3 regions of the Micromonospora sp. CNB394 genome follow, and region 3 is predicted to be linked to each of the others. Evidence: riboswitches for the same ligand, from Rfam matches in the RefSeq annotation. Region 3 holds a riboswitch; each other region holds the start of a gene.

Region 1 (7,373 bases), on a different contig from region 3:
GCGCAACATCTACCGCAAGCTCGACGCGACCCGCCGGCGGGACGCCGTCCGGCGGGCACGCGAGCTGCGGCTGATCTGACCGTCAGCCGTCGTCGGTGGCGGCGTCCACCACTGTCAGCAGGTCGGCCAGGTCGTAGCCGCCGTCGTGCCGGACGTCGTTGACGAACAACGTCGGGGTGCCGTTGACGCCGCTGCGGATGCCGCCGACGAAGTCCTGCCGGACCCGGTCGGCGTACTCCTGCCGGCCGACCTCCGCGGCGATCTCCTCCGGCGACAGGCCGATCTGCTCGACGCCCAGCGACAGGTGCACCGGGTCGAGCTGGTCCTGGTGCTGGTAGAGCCAGTCGTACATCTCCCAGAACCGGCCCCGGGCGGCGGCGGCCTCGGCGGTCTCCGCGGCGCTCTCCGCGTACGGGTGGACGTTGGTGATCGGGAAGTGCCGGTACGCCAGCCGCACCACGTCGGCCCGTTGGCGTAGCACCTCGGTCAGGTTCGGGTACGCGGCGCCGCAGAACCGGCACTGGAAGTCGCCGTACTCGACGATGGTGACCGGCGCGTCCACCGGCCCGCGGACGTGGTCGCGTTCGGTCACCGGGATCCGCAGCCGTGCGGTGGTGACCTGGAGAGGCGTGGTCATCCGGCGCTCACCCGCCGGTCCGCGCCGTTCGGATCACTCATGCCCCCACCCTGGCCGGGGCCCGGGTGAGGCGGGCTCACCCGGGCGGGGTGGTTCCCCGTCAGCGCACGACGAGGTGGTTGTGCACCTCCCGGATGCCGGGGGCGTTCCACACCACCCGCTCGATCTCCGCACGCTCGCCGGCCGAGTGGACCTGCCCGTCCAGCAGCACCGTGTCGCCGTGCACCCGTACGTCGACCTCCTCGGCCTCGGTGGCGCGGTTGCGGGCCAGCGCGTCCACGATCCGTTCGGCCAGGTCGTGGCCGCCGGTGTGCACCGCCGGGCGTACCGCGATCCCGTTGCTCACCCCGCGTACGCCGGTGAGCCGGCCGACCGACCGTTCGGCGGCCCGCCGCTGGTACTCCCACTCGACCTCGCCGTGCAGCGTGACCCAGCCGTCGGCGACGGTCACCTGCAACGCCTCGATCGGGACGAACGCGTCCCACTCCAGCGCCCGTACGGCGGCGACCGCGATCTCCGGGTCCTCCCGCCCGGCGGCGGTGTCGATCCGGACGGCGAGGTCGTTGGCGACCGCACGGACCCGGGCGACCCGGTGGGCGGCCCGCTCGGCGGCCCACTTCTTGGCGTAGCTGTCCACCCGGCCGGTCAGCGTCACCACGCCCTCGGTGACTGTCACCCCGATCTCGTCCGGGCCGACCCGTGGCTCCCAGGTCAGCTCGTCGAGCACGGCGGACTGGATGTCCCGGTCGGTACGCGTGATCGTGTCGGTGGCCATCCGGCTCTCCCTCCCGTCGATCGCGGCACGGGCGTGTGGTCCCGCACCCGCGATCCTGCGCGTGTCCCGGGTGAGCGGGCCTCACCCGGTGCGGGTGGGGCAGCACGGTGGCCGCCCCCGGGCGTCCCGGGAGCGGCCACCGTGTCGGGTCGCCTGTCGCTCAGCCGTCCAGGCCGGCCGGCGAGTTCGGCCGGTCGACGTCCACGAACTCGATCTCGTTCGCGGTGCGGTCCCGGCTGCCGGCGGCGCGTGCGGCGGTCCCGGCGGCCCAGCCGATCGCCGCGCCGGCGAGCGCCGCCGCGATCAGCAGCGTCCAGGGCAGCGCGGGCCGGCGGCCGGCGAGCGCGTCGAACGCGAGGCCGGCCCGGCGGCGTGCCTCCTCGGCGGCGGTGCCGACCAGGTCGGTGGCGTCGTCGGCCAGGCCGGAGGAACTGCGGCGGGCGGTCCGGGTGGCGTCGCGCACGCTGTCGCCGGCGGAACCGACGGCGGAGAGCAGGTGCTGCCACGCCTGGTCGGCGACCCGCTCGGCCTTGCCCCGGCGGTCCAGCAGGTTGGATCCGAACATCGTTCTGCCTCCTCGGGTGCCGAAGGCCGGCGGCCACTTCGGACTCCGGTGTCCATCCGGCGGGTTCACTGTCTCGGGCAGTGCCCAGCGGGCGGGCGCGGCAAACCACCCCCGGGTCACGGCGACCGGGCGGTGAACGGGACGAACCACTCGAACGCGCCGGGACCGGTGCCCGCGGGACGTGCGTGCGCCCGCTACCCTGGTCGGCGGATCGGCGGGGCCGACCAGCCGCACGGCTGGTCGCGACCCGTCCTTGAAGGGGAAACTGGAACCCGGAGGTCCGGATTGGGTACGCCCAGGTGTGCCCAGTTCGCGAATTGCTCATCCCGGGGGGTGGCGACCGGGCCGTGAGAGGAATACGCTCGGTCGCGGCCCGCGTACTGATGAGGCGCCCGTCATGGGCGAGTGGAGGTGCTCGCGTGAGCCTGTCGATCGTGAAGTCGATGCGACCGGGTGGTGTCGTCCAGATCGCGCCCCGTGGGGAGATCGACGTCGACACCGCGTACGAGGTGCGGGAAGCGATCGCCGAGGTGCTCGCGAAGGGCCGCCCCTCGCGGATCGAGCTGAACATGCGGCTCGTCACGTTCATCGACTCGGTCGGCATCAGTGCCATGGTCGCGGGCTTCCAGACCTGCGAGGTCAGCGGCGTCAAGCTCGTGGTCACCGAGCCGAGCCGGTTCGTGCACCGGCAGCTCTGGGTGACCGGGCTGCTCGGCCTGTTCGGCGCGCCCGAGCCGTGGTTCGCCGACGACACCCCCGAGGTTCTGCCCGGCGCCTGAGCGCCGTTCACACCCCCTGCGACCAGGGGACCTTCTACCCGTTGCCAGTCCGGCGTCGGTACGGGACGATCGTCGCGACGCACGACGGCGAGGGGGCCCGCTTGCAGAGCAGCGACAGCTTCAGCTACACCGTGCAGGCCCGGTGCAGCCGGGCCGAAGCGGTGGCCCTGCTGGGTGATCTGAGTCGCCAGGGCGAGCTGCATCCGTTGATCGTCCGGGTCCGGAAGCTGCCGGCCCGGCCGGGCGCGCTGGCCAGCTACGCCATCACCGACCGGCTGCAGCTCGGCCCGCTGCACTTCCCGGTCACGTACCAGGCGGACGTGCTGATCGCCGGCGAGGACGAGGTGGTTACCGTGGCGCGGCAGCAGCCCGCGACGACGGTCCGCAACCACACCCGGCTGCGCGACGAGCCCGACGGCACGGTACGCATCGACGTGGAGATCACGCTGACCGCGCCGGCGCCGCTGTTCGGGTACGCGTTCCGCCAGGCCCGGGCGGCTCACCTGGGCCTGGCGGCACGTCTCGGAGCGACCCTGGAGGGCCGGCCGGCCTGATCCGGCCGGCCCGCCGGGGCGCTCAGTACACCGACAGGTGCACGTGGTTGGTGTGGTCGCTGGACGGGTCGCCGTTGGCCCCGCTGTACGACTTCCATCCGCTGCTGGGTAGCCAGATCTGCTTGAACCAGATCACGTAGAGCACGGCGAGCGGGTCGGCGTTGCGCACGAAGTACGCGGCCAGGTTGTTGCCGTACGTCCGGTCACCGCCGGAGGCCACGCCGCCGAAGCCGCTCTTCTGCGCGGCGAAGTCGCAGGCCCGCCCCTTCGGGTGCTCACCGGAGCCGCTGGGCCGGTGGCACGAGACGTACCGGGTGAAGCCGGCCGCCTTGGCCTGCTGCAGCGCGTGCAGCGTGCGCGGGGTGATGCAGCCGTTCGCCGGGGTGGGGTCGTTGACGCTGCACGACTCCGACGGCCAGGAGCCGTCCGAGTTGCGCGGCGCCGGCTCGGCGTTCTTGCTGGAGGTGCCCTGCACGCCGCTGCCGCTGCTGCCGCTGCCGCTGCTGCCGCTGCTGCCGCCGCTGCTGCGCGAGGCGCGGTCGTTCGCCGCCTCCAGGGCGCGCTCGACCTGGTCCTTGCGCCGGGCCATCACCGTCACCTGCTTGCGCTGCTCGCGGATCTCGCCGTCGAGCTGGGCGCGGGTGCGGGTGGCCTCGTCCCGGGTGGCGATCAGGTCGCGCAGTGTGCGGTCCTCGTTCGCGGCGACCTGCTCCAGCGCGGCGGCCCGGTCCATGAAGCCCTCCGGGCTGCTGCTGCCGAGCAGCGCCCCGGCTGTGCCCAGGCGGCCGTTGCGGTACGCCACCGCGGCGATCTCGCCGACCTTGGCGTCGCGTACTGCGAGTTCGGCGCCGACTGCTTCGAGCTGGTCGTTGAGCTGCTTCTGACGGCTCACCGACCGGTTCAGCGCGGCTTTCGCCTCCAACCAGCCCTTGCTGGCCGCGTCGAGCTGGGCACGCAGTTCGGGCGTGCCGCCCTCGTCGTCGCCGGGCGCGGCGGCGAGCAGGCCGGTCGCGGGCGCCGCCGAGGCGGGGGAGACCGGAACGGTCGCGACGCCGAGGGCCAGCGTCGCGACGATCAGGGCCGCCATCCGGGCGGCCGTCCGTCGTACAGGTGCCACTGGGGGCATTCACATGTCCTTCCGTCAACGCCGACCGGGTTAGCTGACGGGTTCGGGACGGAAGATCCCTACCGCTGACGCGGATGCACCCCACGTACGTGGTTCCCCGGCTCGTCCCTGCGGACGATTAGGCGACGGCCGCCCCACCGGGGCCGGTGGCGCCCGCGGGTGCGGCCGCGATCGAGACTACCGGCGCTGCCCGGGTACGGCTCCGTGGAGCAATACCGCCAGGCGGGGCAAAACCGGCATAACTGTACATTAGCCACAGTGATTTAAGTGTGTCCTAATCACCACTCGGTCGGTCCGCACACCCCGGCGGACGCTCCGGGTTCGACTTGCAACGTGGCGTGATCGATGGAGAAGTCCTCGTGCAGGGCGGCCCGTGCCGCGGCCAGCACCGCGCTCGGGTCCACGCCCGGATCGGTGGTCAGGTGCGCCGAGGCCACCTCCATGCCCGAGGTGAGCGTCCAGACGTGCAGGTCGTGCACCTCGGCCACGCCGGGCACGGCGGCCAGCCGGTCGTGCACGGCGGTCACCTGGAGGTGCTCCGGCGCGGCCTGCACCAGGATGCGCACCGCGGCCCGGCCGAGCCGCCAGGTGCGCGGCAGGATGAACAGGCCGATGCCGACGGCGACCAGCGGGTCCGCCCACCACCAGTCGGTCACCGCGATGACCAGCGCGGCGGCGATCACGCCGAGCGAGCCGAGCAGGTCGCCGAGCACCTCCAGGTACGCCCCGTGCAGATTGATGCTCTCCTTCGACCCGGCGCGCAGCAGTGCGAACGCGACGATGTTGGCGAGCAGGCCGAGCACTGCCACCACGAGCATCGGGCCGGCCAGCACCTCCGGCGGCTCGCCGAACCGGCGTACCGCCTCGACCAGGACGTAGACGGCGACGGCGGCGAGCAGTACGGCGTTGGCGAGGGCGGCGAGCACCTCCAGCCGGTAGAGCCCGAACGTGCGCTGCGGGTCGGTGCCGGCACGTCGGGTGGCGGTGATCGCGGCGAGCGCCATGCCGATGCCGAGGACGTCGGTGAACATGTGCCCGGCGTCGGAGAGCAGTGCCAGCGAACCGGTCGTGAAGGCGGCCACCGCCTCGACCACCATCAGGACGGCGAGCAGCGCGAAGGCGGCCCAGAGTCGGCCCCGGTGGCGGTGTGCCGCGTTGGTCACCGCGCCGCTGTGGTCATGGCCTGCGCCCACGCCAACACCCTTCCTGCCCCGTACCGGCCCCGGCCCAATGTATGTTCACATCGCTATGTATGCTAGTGAACTGCGGGTGGCGGCGGGGCCACTCACCCCACCGGGTCGAGCGTGGTGAGGCGCTGGGTGGCCCGGGACAGCGCCACGTAGAGCGTGCGCACGCCCGAGGGGTCGGCCCGGATCTCGCCCGGCGCCACCAGCACCACGCCGTCGTACTCCATGCCCTTGGCCTGGAGGCTGGTCACCACCTGGAGCCGGCCCGCGCCGAGCCCGCCCAGCCAGCCGGCCACCTCGTCCCGGCGCGGCACCGGCGTGATCACGCCGACCGTGCCCTCCACCTGCCCGAGCAGCGTCTCGGCCGCCTCGACGGTGGCCGCCGGCAGGTCGGCGGCGGGCACCGTCCGCTCCACCGGCGGCACCCCCGTGGACCGCACCGCGTCGGGCAGCGGCAGGTCCGGATAGAGGCGGCGGATCTCCGCCGCCGCCACCGCGAAGATCTCCGCCGAGTTGCGGTAGTTGGTCGTCAGCTCGTACCGGTGCCGCTTGCGCCGGCCCAACGCCTGGTCACGGGCCCGGTCCAGCTCCTGCGGGTCGCCGGTCCAGGCGGTCTGCGCCGGGTCACCGACCACGGTCCAGGACGCCAGCCGCCCGCGCCGGCCGACCATCCGCCACTGCATCGGCGAGACGTCCTGCGACTCGTCCACCACCACGTGCGCGTAGTCGCGGTAGTCGGCCGGACGCTCCCGCGCCGCCGCGCGGGCGGCGCGCTGCCGGTCGGCGTACGTGCTCAGCTCGCGCACGCCACCGGCGAGCTGGTACGGGTCGCGCCTGGGCCGGGCCCGCTGCACCGGCTTGCCGAGCAGCGCGTCCAGCTCGTCCAGCAGCGCGATGTCGGCCACCGTCAGTCCCTCGGCCCCGAGCGTCCGGTACGCGTCGCCGAGCAGCCGGATCTCCGCCGAGGAGAGGATCCCCTCGGCGTAGCGGCGCAGCCGATCCGGGCGGGCCAGCCAGCCCAGCACGTGCCGCGGGTGCAGCCGGGGCCACCACGCCTTGAGGAACTCGCGGAACTCCGGCCGCTCGATGATCTCGTCCTCGAACGCGGGCTGCTCCGGCAGCCGGCCCACCCGCAGCGTGCGGGCCTGCGCGTAGAGCGCGGCGAGCACCGCGTCGAACGCCGTTCGGCGTACCTCGTTGCGGCGCGCCCCACGGGCCAGCGTCCGGTCCCGGATCGCGTCCAGCGCGGGGCGTTCCAGGCGCAGCAACTCGCCCCGGTAGAGCAGGCGCAGCTCGGCCGGAGAGTCCGGCACCGCGTCGCGTACCGCGCGTTCCAGCACCCGGCGCATCCGCAGCGAGCCCTTCACCGCCGCCACGTCCGGCGGGTCGGTCCGGGACGCGGACAGGCCGGGGAACAGCGAGCCCAGCGAGTGCAGCGTGGCGGTCTCCTCGCCGAGCGAGGGCAGCACCGAGGCGATGTACTCGACGAACACGCCGGACGGGCCGACCACCAGGATGCCGCCGCCGGCGTACCGGGCCCGGTCGGAGTAGAGCAGGTACGCGGCCCGGTGCAGCGCCACCGCCGTCTTGCCGGTGCCGGGGCCGCCGGAGACGATCGTGACGCCGTTGCCGGGGGAGCGGATCGCCTCGTCCTGCTCGCGCTGGATGGTGGCGACGATGTCCCGCATGCCCCGGCCGGTGGCCCGGGACAGCGTGGCCAGTAGCGCCCCGTCACCGACCACCGCCATGT
Region 2 (7,373 bases), on a different contig from region 3:
GTGTTGTCGCCGGTGAGCAGCACCGGCCGCAGGCCCAGCTCACGCAGCCGGGCGACCGCCGCCCGGCTGGTCGGCTTCACCCCGTCGGCCACCGCGAGCACACCCCGGGCCCGACCGTCCCAGCCGGCCAGGATCGCCGTCCGCCCGGCGGCCTCCGCGCCGGACGCGGCCCGCTCGACCTCCTCGGGTACGTCGAGACCCCGCTCCCGCAGCAGCCGGGCCCGGCCGACCACCACGCTCCGGCCGTCGACGGTGCCGGTCACGCCCAGCCCTTCGGCGTTGGCGAACCCGCCGACCGGCGGCAGCGCCCCGGCCTCGGCCGCGGCCTCGGCGACGGCCCGCGCGATCGGGTGCTCGGAGGCGGCCTCCAGCGCGCCGGCCACCCGGAGCAGCTCGGCGGCGTCCTCGCCCCCGGCGGGCAGCACCTCGGCCAGCGCCATCCGGCCGGTGGTGACGGTGCCGGTCTTGTCGAGCACCACGGTGTCGACCCGGCGGGTGGACTCCAGCACCTCCGGCCCCTTGATGAGCACTCCGAGCTGCGCGCCGCGCCCGGTGCCGACGAGCAGCGCGGTCGGCGTGGCCAGGCCGAGCGCGCACGGGCAGGCGATGATCAGGACGGCCACCGCCGCGGTGAACGCGGCGGCCGGCCCGGAACCGGTGCCGAGCCACCAGCCGAGTGTGCCGGTGGCCAGCGCGATCACGATCGGCACGAACACGCCGGAGACCCGGTCGGCGAGCCGCTGCACCGCCGCCTTGCCGGTCTGCGCCTGCTCCACCAGCCGCGCCATCTGGGCGAGCTGGGTGTCGCCGCCGACCCGGGTGGCGCGGACCACCAGCCGGCCGCCGGCGTTCACCGTGGCGCCGACCACGGCGTCGCCCGGCCCCACCTCGACCGGCACCGACTCGCCGGTGAGCATGGCGGCGTCGACGGCCGAGGTGCCCTCCTCGACCACGCCGTCGGTGGCGACCTTCTCGCCGGGCCGGACCACGAACCGGTCCCCGACCGCGAGCCGGCCGACCGGAATCCGGGTCTCCTGCCCGCCGCGCAGCACCGCCACGTCCTTGGCGCCCAGTTCGAGCAGGGCCCGCAGCGCCGAGCCGGCGGTGCGCTTGGAGCGGGCCTCGAAGTACCGCCCGGCCAGGATGAACACGGTCACCCCGGCGGCGGCCTCCAGGTAGATGTTGCCGGCGCCGTCGCCGCGGGTGATGTCGAAGCTGAACGCGTGCGTCATCCCGGGCATGCCGGCGTCGCCGAGGAACAGGGCCCAGAGCGACCAGCCGAACGCGGCAAGTGTGCCGAGCGAGACGAGCGTGTCCATGGTCGCCGCGCCGTGCCGCAGGTTGACCAGCGCGGCGCGGTGGAACGGCAGCCCGCCCCAGACCACCACGGGGGCGGCGAGCGTCAGCGAGGCCCACTGCCAGTAGTCGAACTGCCAGGCCGGCACCATGGCGAGCACGATCACCGGCAGGGTGAGCACGGCGGAGACCCGGAGCCGGGTACGCGCCGCTTGCAGCTCGTCCACCGGCTCCCCGGCCGCTGCCGCCTCCGCCTGCTCGGGCGGTGGCGGCACCACGGCGGTGTAACCGGTCTTCTCGACCGTGGCGATCAGGTCGGCCGGGGCGATGTCGTCGGCGTACCGGACGGTGGCCTTCTCGGTGGCGTAGTTCACTGTCGCCTCGACGCCGTCCATCCGGTTGAGCTTCTTCTCGATCCGGGCGGCGCAGGACGCGCAGGTCATCCCGCCGATCGCCAGTTCGATCAGGTTCGGCGCGGTGGGCAGCGCCTTTCCCGTGGCAGTCATCGCGGCACCTCCGGCGCTCAACTGTGCCCGTGCCCCGGGCTGCCGTGTCCGGCGTCCGGGGTCGGTGCGGTGGTGGGTGCCGGCGCGGTGGGCACCGGCGCGGTCCGGTCGCCGGCGAGGACGGTGAACTCGGCGGTGTGCACCGCGTCGCCGTGCCGGAAGTCCAGGTAGAGACGGTACGCCCCGGCCGAGGGCACCTCGGCGGCGAACGTGATCGCCGGACCGGCCGGTGTGCGCCCGTCGCCGGGCGTGCCCTCCGGGTGCACGTGCAGGTACGCCAGGTCGCCCTGCCGCAGCGCCACCAGGTGCCCGTACGCGCCGAGGTAGGGCTGAAGGTCGGTGACCGGCCGCCCGTCGCGGCTGACGGAGAGCGTGAGCCGGCTGGTCCGGCCCGGCTCCGGCGTGCCGGTCAGGGTGACCGTGTAGCCGTCGACGGTGGTGCTGGTCGCCGGTGCCGGCAGCGGCCGGGCGGTCAGCTCGCCGGGGACCGTGACGTCCAGGCCGAGGGTCAGCGGGTCGCCGCCTTCGGGGGTGAAGTCGGCGAACGCCCGCCAGGCGCCGGGGCCGTGCAGCGGCGAGGCGACCTGCCAGGTGCCGTCGCCGGTCATCTCCGGGTGGACGTGCCGGAACCCGGAGAGGTCCCGCCGGGCGACGATCAGGTGCATGCGCTTGTCGTGGGCCACCTCGAAGCGGGTGACCGGCGCGCCGTCCGGGCCGGTGATCCGGAAGGCGAACTGTCCGGCCGGGGCGGCGGCGGGCTGGAACGTGTAGCCGCGTTCGGAGACGAGCAGCCCGCCGGGCGGGTGCGCGGAGGCCCCGTTCTCGTCACCGTGGCCGGTGCCGCCGGCCCCGTGGTCGCTGTCGCTGTCGTCGTGGCGGGTGTCGGCGGCCGGGGCGACGGGATCGGCCAGGGTGCCGATCCCGTACGCCGCGCCGAACACCGCCACGAGGCCGAGGGCGAAGCCGCTGAGCTTCGTCGCCGTGTTCATGGTGTCTCCTCGGTTTCTGCGGGTCCGCCGGACCCGTCACGCACCGACGAGGTCGTAGCCGGCCTCGTCGACCGCCGCGCGGACCGCGTCCACGTCCAGCGGGTTCCGACTGGTGACGGTGACCCGGCCGCCGGCCAGGTCGACCTGGACGTCGGTGACGCCCGGAAGCGCGCTCAGCTCGGTGCTCACCGAGTTGACGCAGTGCCCGCAGGTCATGCCGTTCACCTGGTACGTGGTCTCCATCTCGCCCTCCGATCTCATACCCCCCTGGGGTACGACTCGAACGTTAGCATACCCCCAAGGGGTACGCTATCCTCGGTGTCATGACCGCGCCGTCCAGCCCGACCCGGGGCTACACCGCCAGCAAGGACCAACTCCTCGCCCGGCTCCGCCGGATCGAGGGCCAGGTCCGTGGCATCGAGAAGATGGTCGAGGACGACCGCTACTGCATCGACGTGCTGACCCAGATCTCGGCCATCCAGGCGGCGCTGGACAAGGTCGGCCTCGGCCTGCTCGACGGCCACGCCCGGCACTGCATGCACGAGGGCGCCGCCGAGGGCCGGGCCGACGAGATGGCGACCGAGATGATGGCCGCTGTCGGCCGCCTCATGAAGCGCGGCTGAAACGGTCACCCGCCCGTCCCGGGCCCGGCCTGCCGGGCCGGGCGAGCCGGGCTGCCTACCATGGCCGGGCGACGCCCCGGACGTGGTCGACACGTCCACGCCGGCCGGGTGACCAGACCGGTCCGGCGGACCAGGCGTCGCCGCGACCGTTGGGAGAGACGCCATGGGTGCCGACCACACCCGCCCCGCAGCCGCCGCGCCGCCGGGCGTACGACGGCTGCTCGTCGCCGTGGTGGTTCCGCTGTTCGCGCTCACCGTGATCGCGGCGCTGGTGCTCTGGCCCCGGCAGGACCGGGAGCCGGTCGGCGGCGCGGACGTCCCCCGCTACCACGGCACCGTGACCCGGGTGGTCACCGAGCCCTGCCCGCCCACCCCGGAGACGCCGGCCGGTGGAGGTGGCCCCTGCGGCACCGTGACCGTCACCGCCGAGCAGGGCCCGGACGCGGGCCGGCCGGTCGAGATGCCGATCCCGGCCGGGCCGGGCGCGCCCCGGGTCGCCGTCGGCGACGAGGTCGTCCTGGTCGAACTGACCGACCCGGCCGACCCGGCGGTGAAGTCCTACAACATCGCCGAGCACCAGCGCGGCACACCGCTGATCTGGCTGATGGTGCTGTTCGCCGCCGCGATCGTGGCGTTCGGCCGCTGGCGCGGGCTCGCCGCGCTCGGCGGGCTGGTGGCCAGCTTCGCCATCGTGCTCGGCTTCGTGCTGCCGGGCATCGGGTCCGGCCGGCCGCCGCTGCTGGTGGCGATCGTGGGCGCCGCGCTGATCATGTTCGTGGTGCTCTACCTGACCCACGGGATCACCGCGCAGACGTCGGTGGCGGTGCTCGGCACGCTCGGCAGCCTGGTGGTCACCGGCGTGCTCGGCCTGCTCGCCACGTCCGCCACCCACCTGACCGGCTTCGGCAGCGAGGACGCCACCACGCTGTCCATGTTCCAGGCCGACGTGGACCTGCACGGGCTGTTGCTGGCCGGCATCATCATCGGCTCGCTGGGCGTGCTGGACGACGTCACAGTCACCCAGGCGGCCACCGTCACCGAACTGGCACACGCCAACCCGGGCCTGTCCCGGCGGCAGCTCTACCGGGCCGCGACCCGGGTCGGCCGGGCGCACATCGCGTCCACCGTCAACACCATCGTGCTGGCGTACGCGGGCGCCTCGCTGCCGCTGCTGCTCCTGCTGGTCGCCGACGCCCGACCGGTCAGCCAGATCCTCACCAGCGAGTTCCTCGCCCAGGAGATCGTCCGCAGCGCGGTGGCCACGCTCGGCCTGATCGCCGCCGTACCGCTGACGACCGGACTGGCCGCGATCGTGACCACCGCCGGACGGCGCTCGCGCGGCGCGGAACCGGCGCCACCCGCGCCCCGGCCGCCGGCCGGGCGGGACGACGCGCTGGAGGCGCTCGGCGGCGGGAAGAGTACGGAGGCCGCATGGTGACACTGCGCAGCGTGACCATCGATTTCAAACGCGACGCTGGTCACGGTGCGCCACGGCGAAATCTCGCTATTGGTCGGCTTCCGGACGTAGAACCTCAGGAGTGCTGTCAGGTAACCTCGCTGCCGGTCACCGCCGAAGGCGCGCACCGGCGCCAGCGGTGCCGCCGCCCAATCGCCCGCGGGCGAGCCGGGGAACCAGGTACATGGGGTGAATCCGCGACAGCGGTAGGGGCCACTTCCGTCCCGAACCCGTCAGCTAACCCGGTCGGCGGCCGACGGAAGGGAACATTGTGACGGCACCCCTGCGCCGCTGGCTGACACCCGTGGTGGCCGTGCTGGCCTCGCTGGCCGTGCTGGCCGGGCCCACCCCGGCGACCGCGGCCCCCACTGCGGCGGCCCCCGGCACCCCCTCGGGTCACGAGGAGGACGGCGAACCGCCGCTCATCACCGAGGCGATCGACGCCGCCAACCGCAACTTCCTCCAGGCCAAGGCGAAGCTGGCCAAGTCGCAGGACCGCCAGCGGCGGCTGGCGGCCGAGGTGAAGACGGCACAGGCCGAATTCGACGCGCTCAGCCCACAGGTCAACCAGCTCGCCGCCCAGTCCTACCGGACCGGCCGGATGGGCGCGATGGCGATGCTGCTGGAGAGCAACTCCCCCGATTCGTTCGTCCGCCGGGTCAACGCCCTGGACGAACTGAACCTCCTCAACGCGCAGCGCCTGGCCGCCATCAACGCGGTCAAGACCCGCGCCGAGCAGGCCAAGATCGCGCTCGACGCCGAGGTGCGCGAGCAGGAGAAGCAGAAGAACGCGATGGAGCGCGAGAAGGTGCAGGCCGAGCGCGCGCTGAAGCTCGTCGGCGGTCTCGGCTTCACCGGCGGCCTGGTCTCCGCCACCTCACCGGTCGCCAAGATCGCCCCCGGCCGCACCGCCGACGGCGGCTGGAAGGCCGAGTCGTGCAGCGAGGACGACCCGACCACCTCGGGCTGCGTCACACCGCGCACACTGCACGCCTACCAGGAGGTCCGCCGCGCGGGCTTCAAGCGCTTCGTGGGCTGCTACCGGCCCGGCGGGCCGTGGGAGCACCCCAAGGGCAAGGCGTGCGACTGGTCGCTCCAGAACAGCGGCTTCGCGCCCTGGCACAACAACGACACCCGCCGGTACGGCAACGAGGTCGCCGCCTTCCTCATCCGCAACGCCGACCGGCTGGGCATCTACTACGTCATCTGGAACCGGCAGATCTGGTTCCCGGCCACCGGCTGGCGTTCGTACAGCGGACCGTCGAACCACACCGATCACGTCCACATGTCGCTGCTCTGACCCGGACACGACGAAGGGGCCGCCCCGAGGGCGGCCCCTTCGTCGCCCTACGGGTCAGCCGGCCAGCGCCGGGTCGGCGGGCGCCGCCGGAGCGGGCAGCGGGGCCGGGGACTGCGCCACGGTCCGCACCTCGCCGCCGGCGAGCCGGTACGACATGCCCACCACCGTGCACCGCCCGGCCGCCACCCGCTCGGCCAGTACGGCGGACCGGGCCAGCAGCGTCTCCACCGTCTGCGCGATGTGCACGTCGATGATGCCGTCGAGGTCGTCGACGCCCTGGCGGGCGGCGCGCAGCAGGCTGGGCGAGACCGCGTCCACCACCGCGCCCAGGTGCCCGACCGGGGCGGCGCCGGTCCGGACCCCCTCCCGGGCGGCCTGGACCGCGCCGCACGAGTCGTGGCCGAGCACCACCACGAGCGGCGTGCCGAGCACGGTGACCGCGTACTCGACGCTGCCGAGCACCTCCGGCCCGGCGGTGTGCCCGGCCGTCCGCACCACGAAGAGGTCACCGAGACCGCGATCGAAGATGATCTCGGCGGCGAGCCGCGAGTCGGAGCAGCCGACGATCACCGCGAAGGGGTGCTGGCCGACGGCGACCGCCGCCCGGTGCCCGGCGTCCTGATTCGGATGCTGCGGAGCGCCACTGACGAACCGGTGATTACCGGCACGCAGCTCGGTCAGTGCCTGCTCCGGGGTGCTCGGCGTCATGTCCCTCACCTCGTCTACCTGGGGAACCACCAGGCCGAACGGCCTCGCGACCCACGGTCACACGCACCTGGGGGCCCGTCAAGATTCGTGATACGCATTTCATACTTTCCCGTGCCGGCCCGCGCCGGGCCGGTACTACCGAGCAGGGGAATAGCATGACCACCATGGCGACCACACCAGCTGAGGGCGGGAGCCGCCGTAACTGGACCTTCCTCACCAACCACGGCCACGTGCTGCTCGCGATCGCACGCAATCCCACCGCCCGGCTGCGGGACGTGGCCGACGAGGTGGGCGTGACCGAACGGGCGGCCCAGGCCATCGTCGCCGACCTGGAGGCGGGGGGCTACCTGCGGCGTACGCGGGTGGGACGGCGCAACGAGTACACGATCAACCCGAAGGGACGCTTCCGGCACCCGGCCGAGGCCGACCAGCAGGTCGGCGCCCTGCTGGCCCTCTTCGCCGAGCCGGTCGGGGACGCCACCGCCGACAGGTGAC
Region 3 (7,373 bases):
GTGCGTGAACGCGCTCTGGACGTACTCGGCTGTCGACGTGGCCATCCCGTCCGCCGACACGATCATCCAGGTGGACGCGGACGACTGCATCACCGACATCCCGGTCCGCTCCCGGCTGCGCCGCGGCCAGACCCCGCAGGCGTTCCGCTCCGGCACCATCCGCGAGGCGTACCGCCGGGCCGAGGGCGACCCCGACTTCGCCGCCACCGACGACTGCGGCGTGGTGCTGCGCTACCTGCCCGGCACGCCGATCAAGGTGATCGACGGCTCGGACGAGAACATCAAGGTCACCCACCCGGTCGACGTGCACCTGGCCGACAAGCTGTTCCAGCTCGCCGCCGCCCAGGCGCCCCGCCTGACCGACCACCGCAGCTACGCCGAGGAGCTGACCGGCCGGACCATCGTGGTCTTCGGCGGCAGCTACGGCATCGGCCACGACCTGACCGAGCTGGCCCGCGGCTACGGCGCCCAGGTCTTCCCGTTCAGCCGCTCCACCACCGGCACGCACGTCGAGCGCGCCGAGGACGTGGCCGCCGCGCTGAAGACCGCGTTCGAGGCGACCGGCCGGATCGACCACGTCGTGGTCACCGCCGGCATCCTGGAGAAGGGTGCGCTGGCCGAGATGGACTCCGAGACGATGGACCGTCTCCTGCACGTCAACTTCGTCGGCCCGGTCACCATCGCGCGCCAGTCGTTGCCGTACCTCCAGCAGACAAAGGGTCAGCTGCTGCTCTACACGTCCAGCTCCTACACCCGGGGCCGGGCCCGCTACGCGCTGTACTCGGCCACCAAGGCCGCGCTGGTCAACCTGACGCAGGCGCTCGCCGACGAGTGGGCCGAGTTCGGCGTCCGGGTCAACTGCGTCAACCCGGAACGCACCGCCACCCCGATGCGGACGCGGGCGTTCGGCGAGGAGCCGGAGCACACGCTGCTCTCCTCCGAGGCGGTCGCGCAGGCGTCCCTGGACGTGCTGATCTCCGAATTGACCGGCCAGGTGGTCGACGTGCGCCGGGCCCCCGGCGAGCAGGTGGCCGCCGTACCGGCCCAGCCGGGCCCGGACCGGTCCGCGCTGTCCGCCGACGCCTGAATCCAACGGGACGTACCAGATGCGTGGTGACCTGGTCCGCAAGCTGCTCGCCCGGGTGCTGACCACCGGGCTGGCGGTGCTGGCCTTCCTCGTCGTGGCGCTCACCGGGGCCACCGGCTGGGGCCTGGCCCTGGCGGTGGCGGCGCTCGCCGCCACCGCCTGGGAGCGCCGGGTCCGGCCGTCGGCCGACGGGCTCGCCGAGACGGTGCTCGTCGCCGCCGGCATCCTGGTCGGCTACGCGCGTCGCCTCGACGACGGCTTCGACCCGGCGCTGGCCGCCACCGCGCTGGTCCTGCTCGGCCTGGTGCTGCTGGTCGGCCCGCTGCGGCAGGCCGGCGCGCTGGAGATCCGCGCGGCGAACCTCCCGGTCCGTACGTGGACACCCGTGGTCGCCGCCCGGCTCGGCGACGCGCTGCTGGTGCTGCTCGCCGTGGTGGCGCTCGCCGCCGCCCTGGCACTTCCCGCCTGGACGGCGCTCGCCGCCGCGCTGCTCGTCGGCGCCGGATGCGGTGCGGTCGCGCTGGACCTCGCCCGGCGCCGGTTCCGGCCGCCCGCCGGAGGTGGACCGGTCGGCCGGGCGCTGCGCCGCCACCAGCCCGAGTTCCTGCTGCACTTCTCCGCCCCGCCCGGCTCGGAGTACCAGGTCACCATGTGGCTGCCGTACCTGGAGCGGATCGGCCGCCCGTTCGTGGTGGTGCTGCGCGAGCCGGAGTTCCTGGCGACGGTGGCCGCCGCCACCAGCGCCCCGGTGGTCCTCTGCCCCACGCTGAAGGCGCTGGACGAGGCGCTGGTGCCGAGCCTGCGGGTGGCGTTCTACGTCAACCACGGCGCGAAGAACGCCCACGTGATCCGGTTCAACCAGCTCACCCACGTGCAGTTGCACCACGGCGACAGCGACAAGGCGCCAAGCGCCAACCCGGTCTCGGCCATCTTCGACAAGATCTTCGTGGCCGGGCAGGCGGCGATCGACAGGTACGCCCGCGCCGGCGTGGAGATCCCCGCCGACAAGTTCGTCGTGGTCGGCCGCCCCCAGGTCGAGGCCATCGAGGTACGCCGGGAGCCGGTCACCCCGCCGGCGCACCCGACGGTCCTCTACACCCCGACCTGGACCGGGCACCACGCCGACGCCAACTACTGCTCGCTGCCGGTGGCCGAGACGCTGATCCGCCGGCTGATCGACCGGGGCGCCGCGGTGATCCTGCGCGCCCACCCGTACACCGACAAGAACCCGGCCTCGGCCCGCCAGCTCGCCCGGCTCACCGAACTGCTCGCCGCCGACCGGGCGAAGACCGGCCGGCCGCACCTGTTCGGTGCCGCCGCGAGCCGCGCGCTGACGCTCACCGAGTGCGTCAACCGCGCCGACGCGCTGGTCTCCGACGTATCAGGGGTCATCTCCGACTGGCTCTACTCCGGCAAGCCGTACGCGGTCACCGACACCGGTGCCGACGGCGAGCACTTCGTCGAGCGGTTCCCGCTCGCGGCGTCCGGCTACGTGCTGCGGCGGGACATGTCCAACGTGGACGACGTGCTCACCGGCCTGCTCGACGCCGACCCGAAGGCGGCGCAACGCTGGGCGGCCCGGACGCGTTACCTGGGCGACTTCCCCGCCGACGGGTACGCCGAGGCGTTCCTCGCCGCCGCCCGCCGCGAGCTGGAACCCGACTGGGCGGTCCCGGCGCCGCGCGCCGAGGTGTAGGCCCGCTCAGAGGTACGGGTCGAGCAGGGCGAGTACCGCCTCCGGGTCCTCGACGTGCGCGTTGTGGCCCAGCCCGGGCAGCGTGGCCACCGGTGCGCCCAGTTCCTTGAGCTGCGCGTCGGTCACCATCGGGTCCAGCTCGCCCCGGGCCAGCAGGACGGGCACGTCGGTGGCGGCCAGCAGCACCGGCAACCGGGGCTCGCCGACCGCGAACGCGGCCGGGTCCATGGCGAGCCGCCAGCGGCCGTCCTCCCGCCGCAGCCCCGCCTCCACCACCGGGTGGTCCGGGGCGAACAGCCCGGCGAGCCCGGACACCCGCAGGTAGCGGCGAGCCGCCTCGTCCCGGGTGGCGAACCAGGTGACCTGCCGGGCGGCCAGCTCCTGCGACTTCGCCAGTTCGGCCGGGGACCAGACCGCCTTGATGCCGAGCCCCACGACCGCGTCGACCGGATGTCCCCGCTGCCGGGCCGCGAGCGCCAGTGCCACCACCCCGCCGAGCGAGTGCCCGAGCACCACCAGCCGGTCGTCGGGGCCGAGCCGGACCGGGCCGAGCCCGTCGGCGACGCGCTGGGCCAGGGCTTCGAACGAGTAGCCGGGCAGCGGCGGCGACCAGCCGTGACCCGCGAGGTCGGGGGCGAGCCAGCGGCCGGGCCAGCGGCGCTCCAGCAGCGGTGCCCAGGGCAGCCACACCTCGCCGGTGGCGCCCATGCCGTGCAGGAGAATCAGGTGCCGCTTCCCCGTCGTATCGCCCATTGGCGCAGTCTGCCACCGCCCGCACCGGTCAGGCGAGACCGAACCCGCCCGCCCCGCCCACGCTCCACCCTCACCATCGGCCTGTGAGTGGAGTTGTCAAGGGCTCCCGGCTCCGAGAGATCTTGGTACCAAACGGCCCGCATAGGGGCCCTTTTCCACCAAGATCTCCACCGATCCCATCTTGCGCCCAGGGCCGCCCCGAAACCTCTGCGATCTTGGAGTTGTGGCACCTTCCATCGCGGGCGAGCCGGACACACTGGGCGCCACAAGTCCAAGATCGGCGCGCAAGGGCGCGTGCGAGGGCCGCGCCGGCACCCCGGAACGGGGTGCCGGCCTCCGGCGTGTCAGGACGGTCAGGCGGAGTAGCCGCGGCTGGCGATCCAGTGCGCCAGGTCGATAGTGGTCACCCAGTACGACGGCAGCGACGGGTCGGCCGAGTCGGCGATCCGCACGGTCCGGCCGTCGTCCTTGTAGCCGACCACCGCGACGTAGTGGCCGCCCGGGAACGAGTGCCAGCCGCCGTTGGTGTCGGTGGCGGTACCGGCGACGTTCGCGACGATCCCGCGGCCGTCGTTGATCGCCTCGACCACGTCGGCCTGGAGGCGGTCCATCTGGGCCGGAGTGGCCGAGCCGGGAATCATCCGGGTCCGGTACGGGTTGCCATTGACCTGCTGGTTGAGCACCCGGGTGGTGTCCTCGGCCGAGTTGGTGCCCATCTCGGTGGTACCGAGCGGGCCGGCGAGCGCGTCCTGGGTGCGCTCGATGCCGGCGGCGCTGAGCGCGTTGCGCACGGCGGCCGGGCCGCAGTAGAAGTAGTTGATCTGCGCCTGGTAGTCGTAGTCGAGCGACTTGCTCGACGGCGGCTTCGGCTCGGCCTCGGGCGTGGTGTCCGGGTCGGCCGCGGCCTTGGCCGGCCGGGCGGTTGTCGGCGACGCGCTGGGCACGGCGGAGGCGCTGGGCGCGGCGGAGACGCTGGGCGACGCCTGCGGTACGGCGATGCGGGCCTCGCTGCGGGCGGCGGGCTGCTCGCCGAGGCGGGCGGCGCCGAGATCGGCGACCGCCGCGGTGTTCTCCTGGACCGGGGCGTCGTCACCGGCGGTGGCGACGGTGCCGGCGCCGGCGGCCAGCACCAGCGCGGCGGCCGATCCGGCGATGATCCGGTACGGACGTTCGGTGACGATCCGTCGCAGTTGACGCTTCAGGTGGTGCTTCACGAAATCCTCCACGGGGTGTGTGGCGCAGGCCGGCCCGGCACGCGGAGGAACTCACACGTGCTGAATGGGCCGGATGGCCGGGGGATCGGGAACGCCCGTGATGCCGGGCGCCCGAGGGGGCGGTTTTGCCGGTCGCGCGTCAGGCCGGCGCGGGCACCGCGTCGCCGTGGAGGCGGGGGGACGATCGAGGGATGGGCACGAGGGGTACTCCTTCCGTGGCCGCCGACCGGGTTAGCTGACGGATTCGGGCGGGAAGTACGCCCTACCGCGGGCCGTGGGCTCGCGGATTCACCCCGATGTTGCTCGTGGGTCCCCGGTTCGTGGAACACGATTAGGCGGGTCGGTGCGGCGTCGCCGTCGGCGATCGATTACCGCATCGGACCGCGCCGACACTACCGGTGGGTATGTCCGATGCCAAGCGCTCCCACCTGGGTAAACGTGATCTGCGGTAACGGATTTCGGAACACCCTGTTACTCACTTCACTCAATGGGACAAGCAGTTTCGACGGCACCGCGCGGCGAAAAGCGGACAGACCGCGACCACCGGGCCGGCAATTGCGCGACTCGATGACCCGTTCTGCGCCCGGCGCCCGTTTCGGTAACGCGGGTGACCGGGCTCACCACCTTCCGGGTAACGATTCGGTCGAGACGGCCGTCTCAGCCCACCCGGGCCGGGCGCCACCGGGCGTTGCGGACCGACGCGGGCACCGGCACGGGGCTCGTCGTCGCGCTCTCGTACGCCGGGGCGGGCCGCAGCGCCGCCGCGGCCGCGTACGCCTCGGCGGCGAGCGTCCGGGCGGCCTCGGCAGCCAGTTCCGCGTCCCGCCAGGCCGCCCGCTCCCGCGCGGCGGCGCTCTCCCATCCGGCCCGGCGCCCGTCCCTGATGGTCCGGGCCAGCACGATCTCCTGCTCGGCCGGGTGCCGGCGCGGATCCCACCCGTTGCGGCCCGCCAGCACGTCGGCGAGCTGGCGGGCGGTCAGGTCGCCCCGCCAGTGCGCGGTCATGGCGGCGTGGTGCAGCCAGCGTTCCCGGGCCGCGTACTCCGCCGGGGTGCGAGGCGTGCGCGGGGCGGCCAGCGCGGCGGCGCCGGCCAGGCGGCGGGCGGCGGCGTCCGCCTCGTCGTACGCGGTCCAGGCCCGGTCCGCCTCGTCCTGCTCGGCCAGCCACCGCTCCCGGCGGCGACCGGCCGTCTGGGCGGCCCCGGCGGCTGCCACCGCCACCTCCTCGGCGTACCGGACCAGGTCGTCGCGGCGGGCGGCGTCGGCGTCGGCCGGTTCGGCGACGGCATCCGGTACGGGGTCGCGTTCGGGGCGGGCGACGAGCGCGGCGAGCAGGCCGAGGGCGAGCAGCAGCAGGAAGGACCAGATGGCGGCGGCCTCGGGCACGGAGGTGAGGAAGTGGTACAGAGCGGTCTGCGACATGGTCGGCACCTCATCGGAAGGACCTGGCGGGAGGGCCCGCACGACCTCGCCGGGCGGCCGGTGCAAGGGCGCCGGGGGCGGGTGCGGAGATGAGTTCGGTGGGTGCGGGGAACGGGCGCGGCCCGTGGGCGGATCAGCGGGCGGGCGGGGCCCGTGGGCCGGCCGGCGCGGCGGTCCGGCCGGCCGGGACCGGCTCCGCGACGGCCGGGGCGGCGGCCCGGGGCGCGGGCCCCGGAACCCCGGCGGGACCGGCGTGCCGCTCGGCGACGCGGTCGACTTCCGGCCGCGCGGCGGTCGGGGCGTCCACGACCGGGTACGCCGACGCGGCGACCGCCGGAGCCGGGGCGGCAGCGGCGACACCGGCCGGCAGCGTGGCGGCGCCGGACGAACAGGCGACGACCACGGCGAGACTGGCGAGCATCCGGGCGGTCCAGCGCGCCACCCACCACACGGGGCAGGTGAGCGCGATCGGAAGCACGGGTACAAACTACCGCCGATCCCTCACGAGCACACCGCCGCACGGCGTGTCGCGGATCGACCGGCGGACGTGTGCGCGGGTCAGTCCGGGCGACGCCGCCCGGCGTACTCGATGCCCTCGGCCGGACCGGTGACGGGCCTCGCGCCGTCGTCGGCGGCCGGGCCGGCGGTTGCCTCGGCGGGCTCGCGCGGAGCCGGCACGGCCGGTGCGCGCGACGCCGCGCGGGCCCGGCGGGACGGGCCGAGCAGGCGCATCATCGGCACCTCCACCCAGCGGTGCAGCGCGGCGGCCAGCGCGAGCGTGACCACCAGGAAGCCGAGCACCGCGACCGGGCCGCGCCAGCCGGGCAGCCCGGTCCCCCAGTGCCCGGTCAGCCGCAGCACGGTGACCATGACCAGCACGTGCACCAGGTAGAAGGCGAACGAGACCTCACCGAGCCAGACCATCGCCCGGGACCGCCAGGGGGTGCGCCGGCCACGCACGTCGGCGTCCGCCGCGGCGGCGATGACCAGCAGGTACGCGACCGCGAGCAGCGCCGCCCAGAACTCGGCCGGGATCCACAGCGCGGCGACCACCCAGGTGGCGACGAAGATCCCGGTGGCGGCGGCGAGGTTCGGTCCGCGCCAGCGGTGCCGGCGCATCAGCTCGGCGGCGGCCACGCCCATCCAGAACTCCAGCGACCGGGTCACCGGGAAGATCTGGGTGAACCACCACCGCTGCTCC

What was found. A riboswitch is a leader RNA that binds a small molecule or an ion and turns the genes downstream of it on or off. The one in region 3 is predicted to bind cyclic di-AMP.
Region 1: another riboswitch for cyclic di-AMP. It lies ahead of C569_RS0117700 (hypothetical protein); the one in region 3 lies ahead of C569_RS0105870 (C39 family peptidase).
Region 2: another riboswitch for cyclic di-AMP. It lies ahead of C569_RS0110595 (hypothetical protein); the one in region 3 lies ahead of C569_RS0105870 (C39 family peptidase).

The regions. Positions count from the first base shown of each region.
Region 1 is NZ_KB895839.1:93,619-100,991, reverse strand. Features, by position in the region: gene C569_RS0117730 (LuxR C-terminal-related transcriptional regulator) at 1-79, shown strand, start outside; gene C569_RS0117725 (DsbA family protein) at 83-637, opposite strand; gene C569_RS0117720 (BON domain-containing protein) at 738-1,412, opposite strand; gene C569_RS0117715 (hypothetical protein) at 1,573-1,977, opposite strand; gene C569_RS0117710 (STAS domain-containing protein) at 2,397-2,756, shown strand; gene C569_RS0117705 (SRPBCC family protein) at 2,798-3,310, shown strand; gene C569_RS0117700 (hypothetical protein) at 3,333-4,436, opposite strand; cyclic di-AMP (ydaO/yuaA leader) riboswitch at 4,441-4,571, opposite strand; gene C569_RS0117695 (cation diffusion facilitator family transporter) at 4,715-5,629, opposite strand; gene C569_RS0117690 (AAA family ATPase) at 5,722-7,373, opposite strand, start outside.
Region 2 is NZ_KB895830.1:139,266-146,638, reverse strand. Features, by position in the region: gene C569_RS0110620 (cation-translocating P-type ATPase) at 1-1,802, opposite strand, end outside; gene C569_RS0110615 (hypothetical protein) at 1,820-2,791, opposite strand; gene C569_RS0110610 (heavy-metal-associated domain-containing protein) at 2,828-3,034, opposite strand; gene C569_RS0110605 (metal-sensitive transcriptional regulator) at 3,115-3,414, shown strand; gene C569_RS0110600 (YibE/F family protein) at 3,578-4,852, shown strand; cyclic di-AMP (ydaO/yuaA leader) riboswitch at 5,007-5,138, shown strand; gene C569_RS0110595 (hypothetical protein) at 5,142-6,170, shown strand; gene C569_RS0110590 (carbonic anhydrase) at 6,225-6,878, opposite strand; gene C569_RS0110585 (helix-turn-helix domain-containing protein) at 7,034-7,372, shown strand.
Region 3 is NZ_KB895827.1:10,774-18,146, reverse strand. Features, by position in the region: gene C569_RS0105885 (bifunctional cytidylyltransferase/SDR family oxidoreductase) at 1-1,087, shown strand, start outside; gene C569_RS0105880 (CDP-glycerol glycerophosphotransferase family protein) at 1,107-2,783, shown strand; gene C569_RS0105875 (alpha/beta fold hydrolase) at 2,790-3,536, opposite strand; gene C569_RS0105870 (C39 family peptidase) at 3,890-4,750, opposite strand; cyclic di-AMP (ydaO/yuaA leader) riboswitch at 4,956-5,098, opposite strand; gene C569_RS0105865 (hypothetical protein) at 5,408-6,172, opposite strand; gene C569_RS0105860 (hypothetical protein) at 6,306-6,650, opposite strand; gene C569_RS0105855 (acyltransferase) at 6,731-7,373, opposite strand, start outside.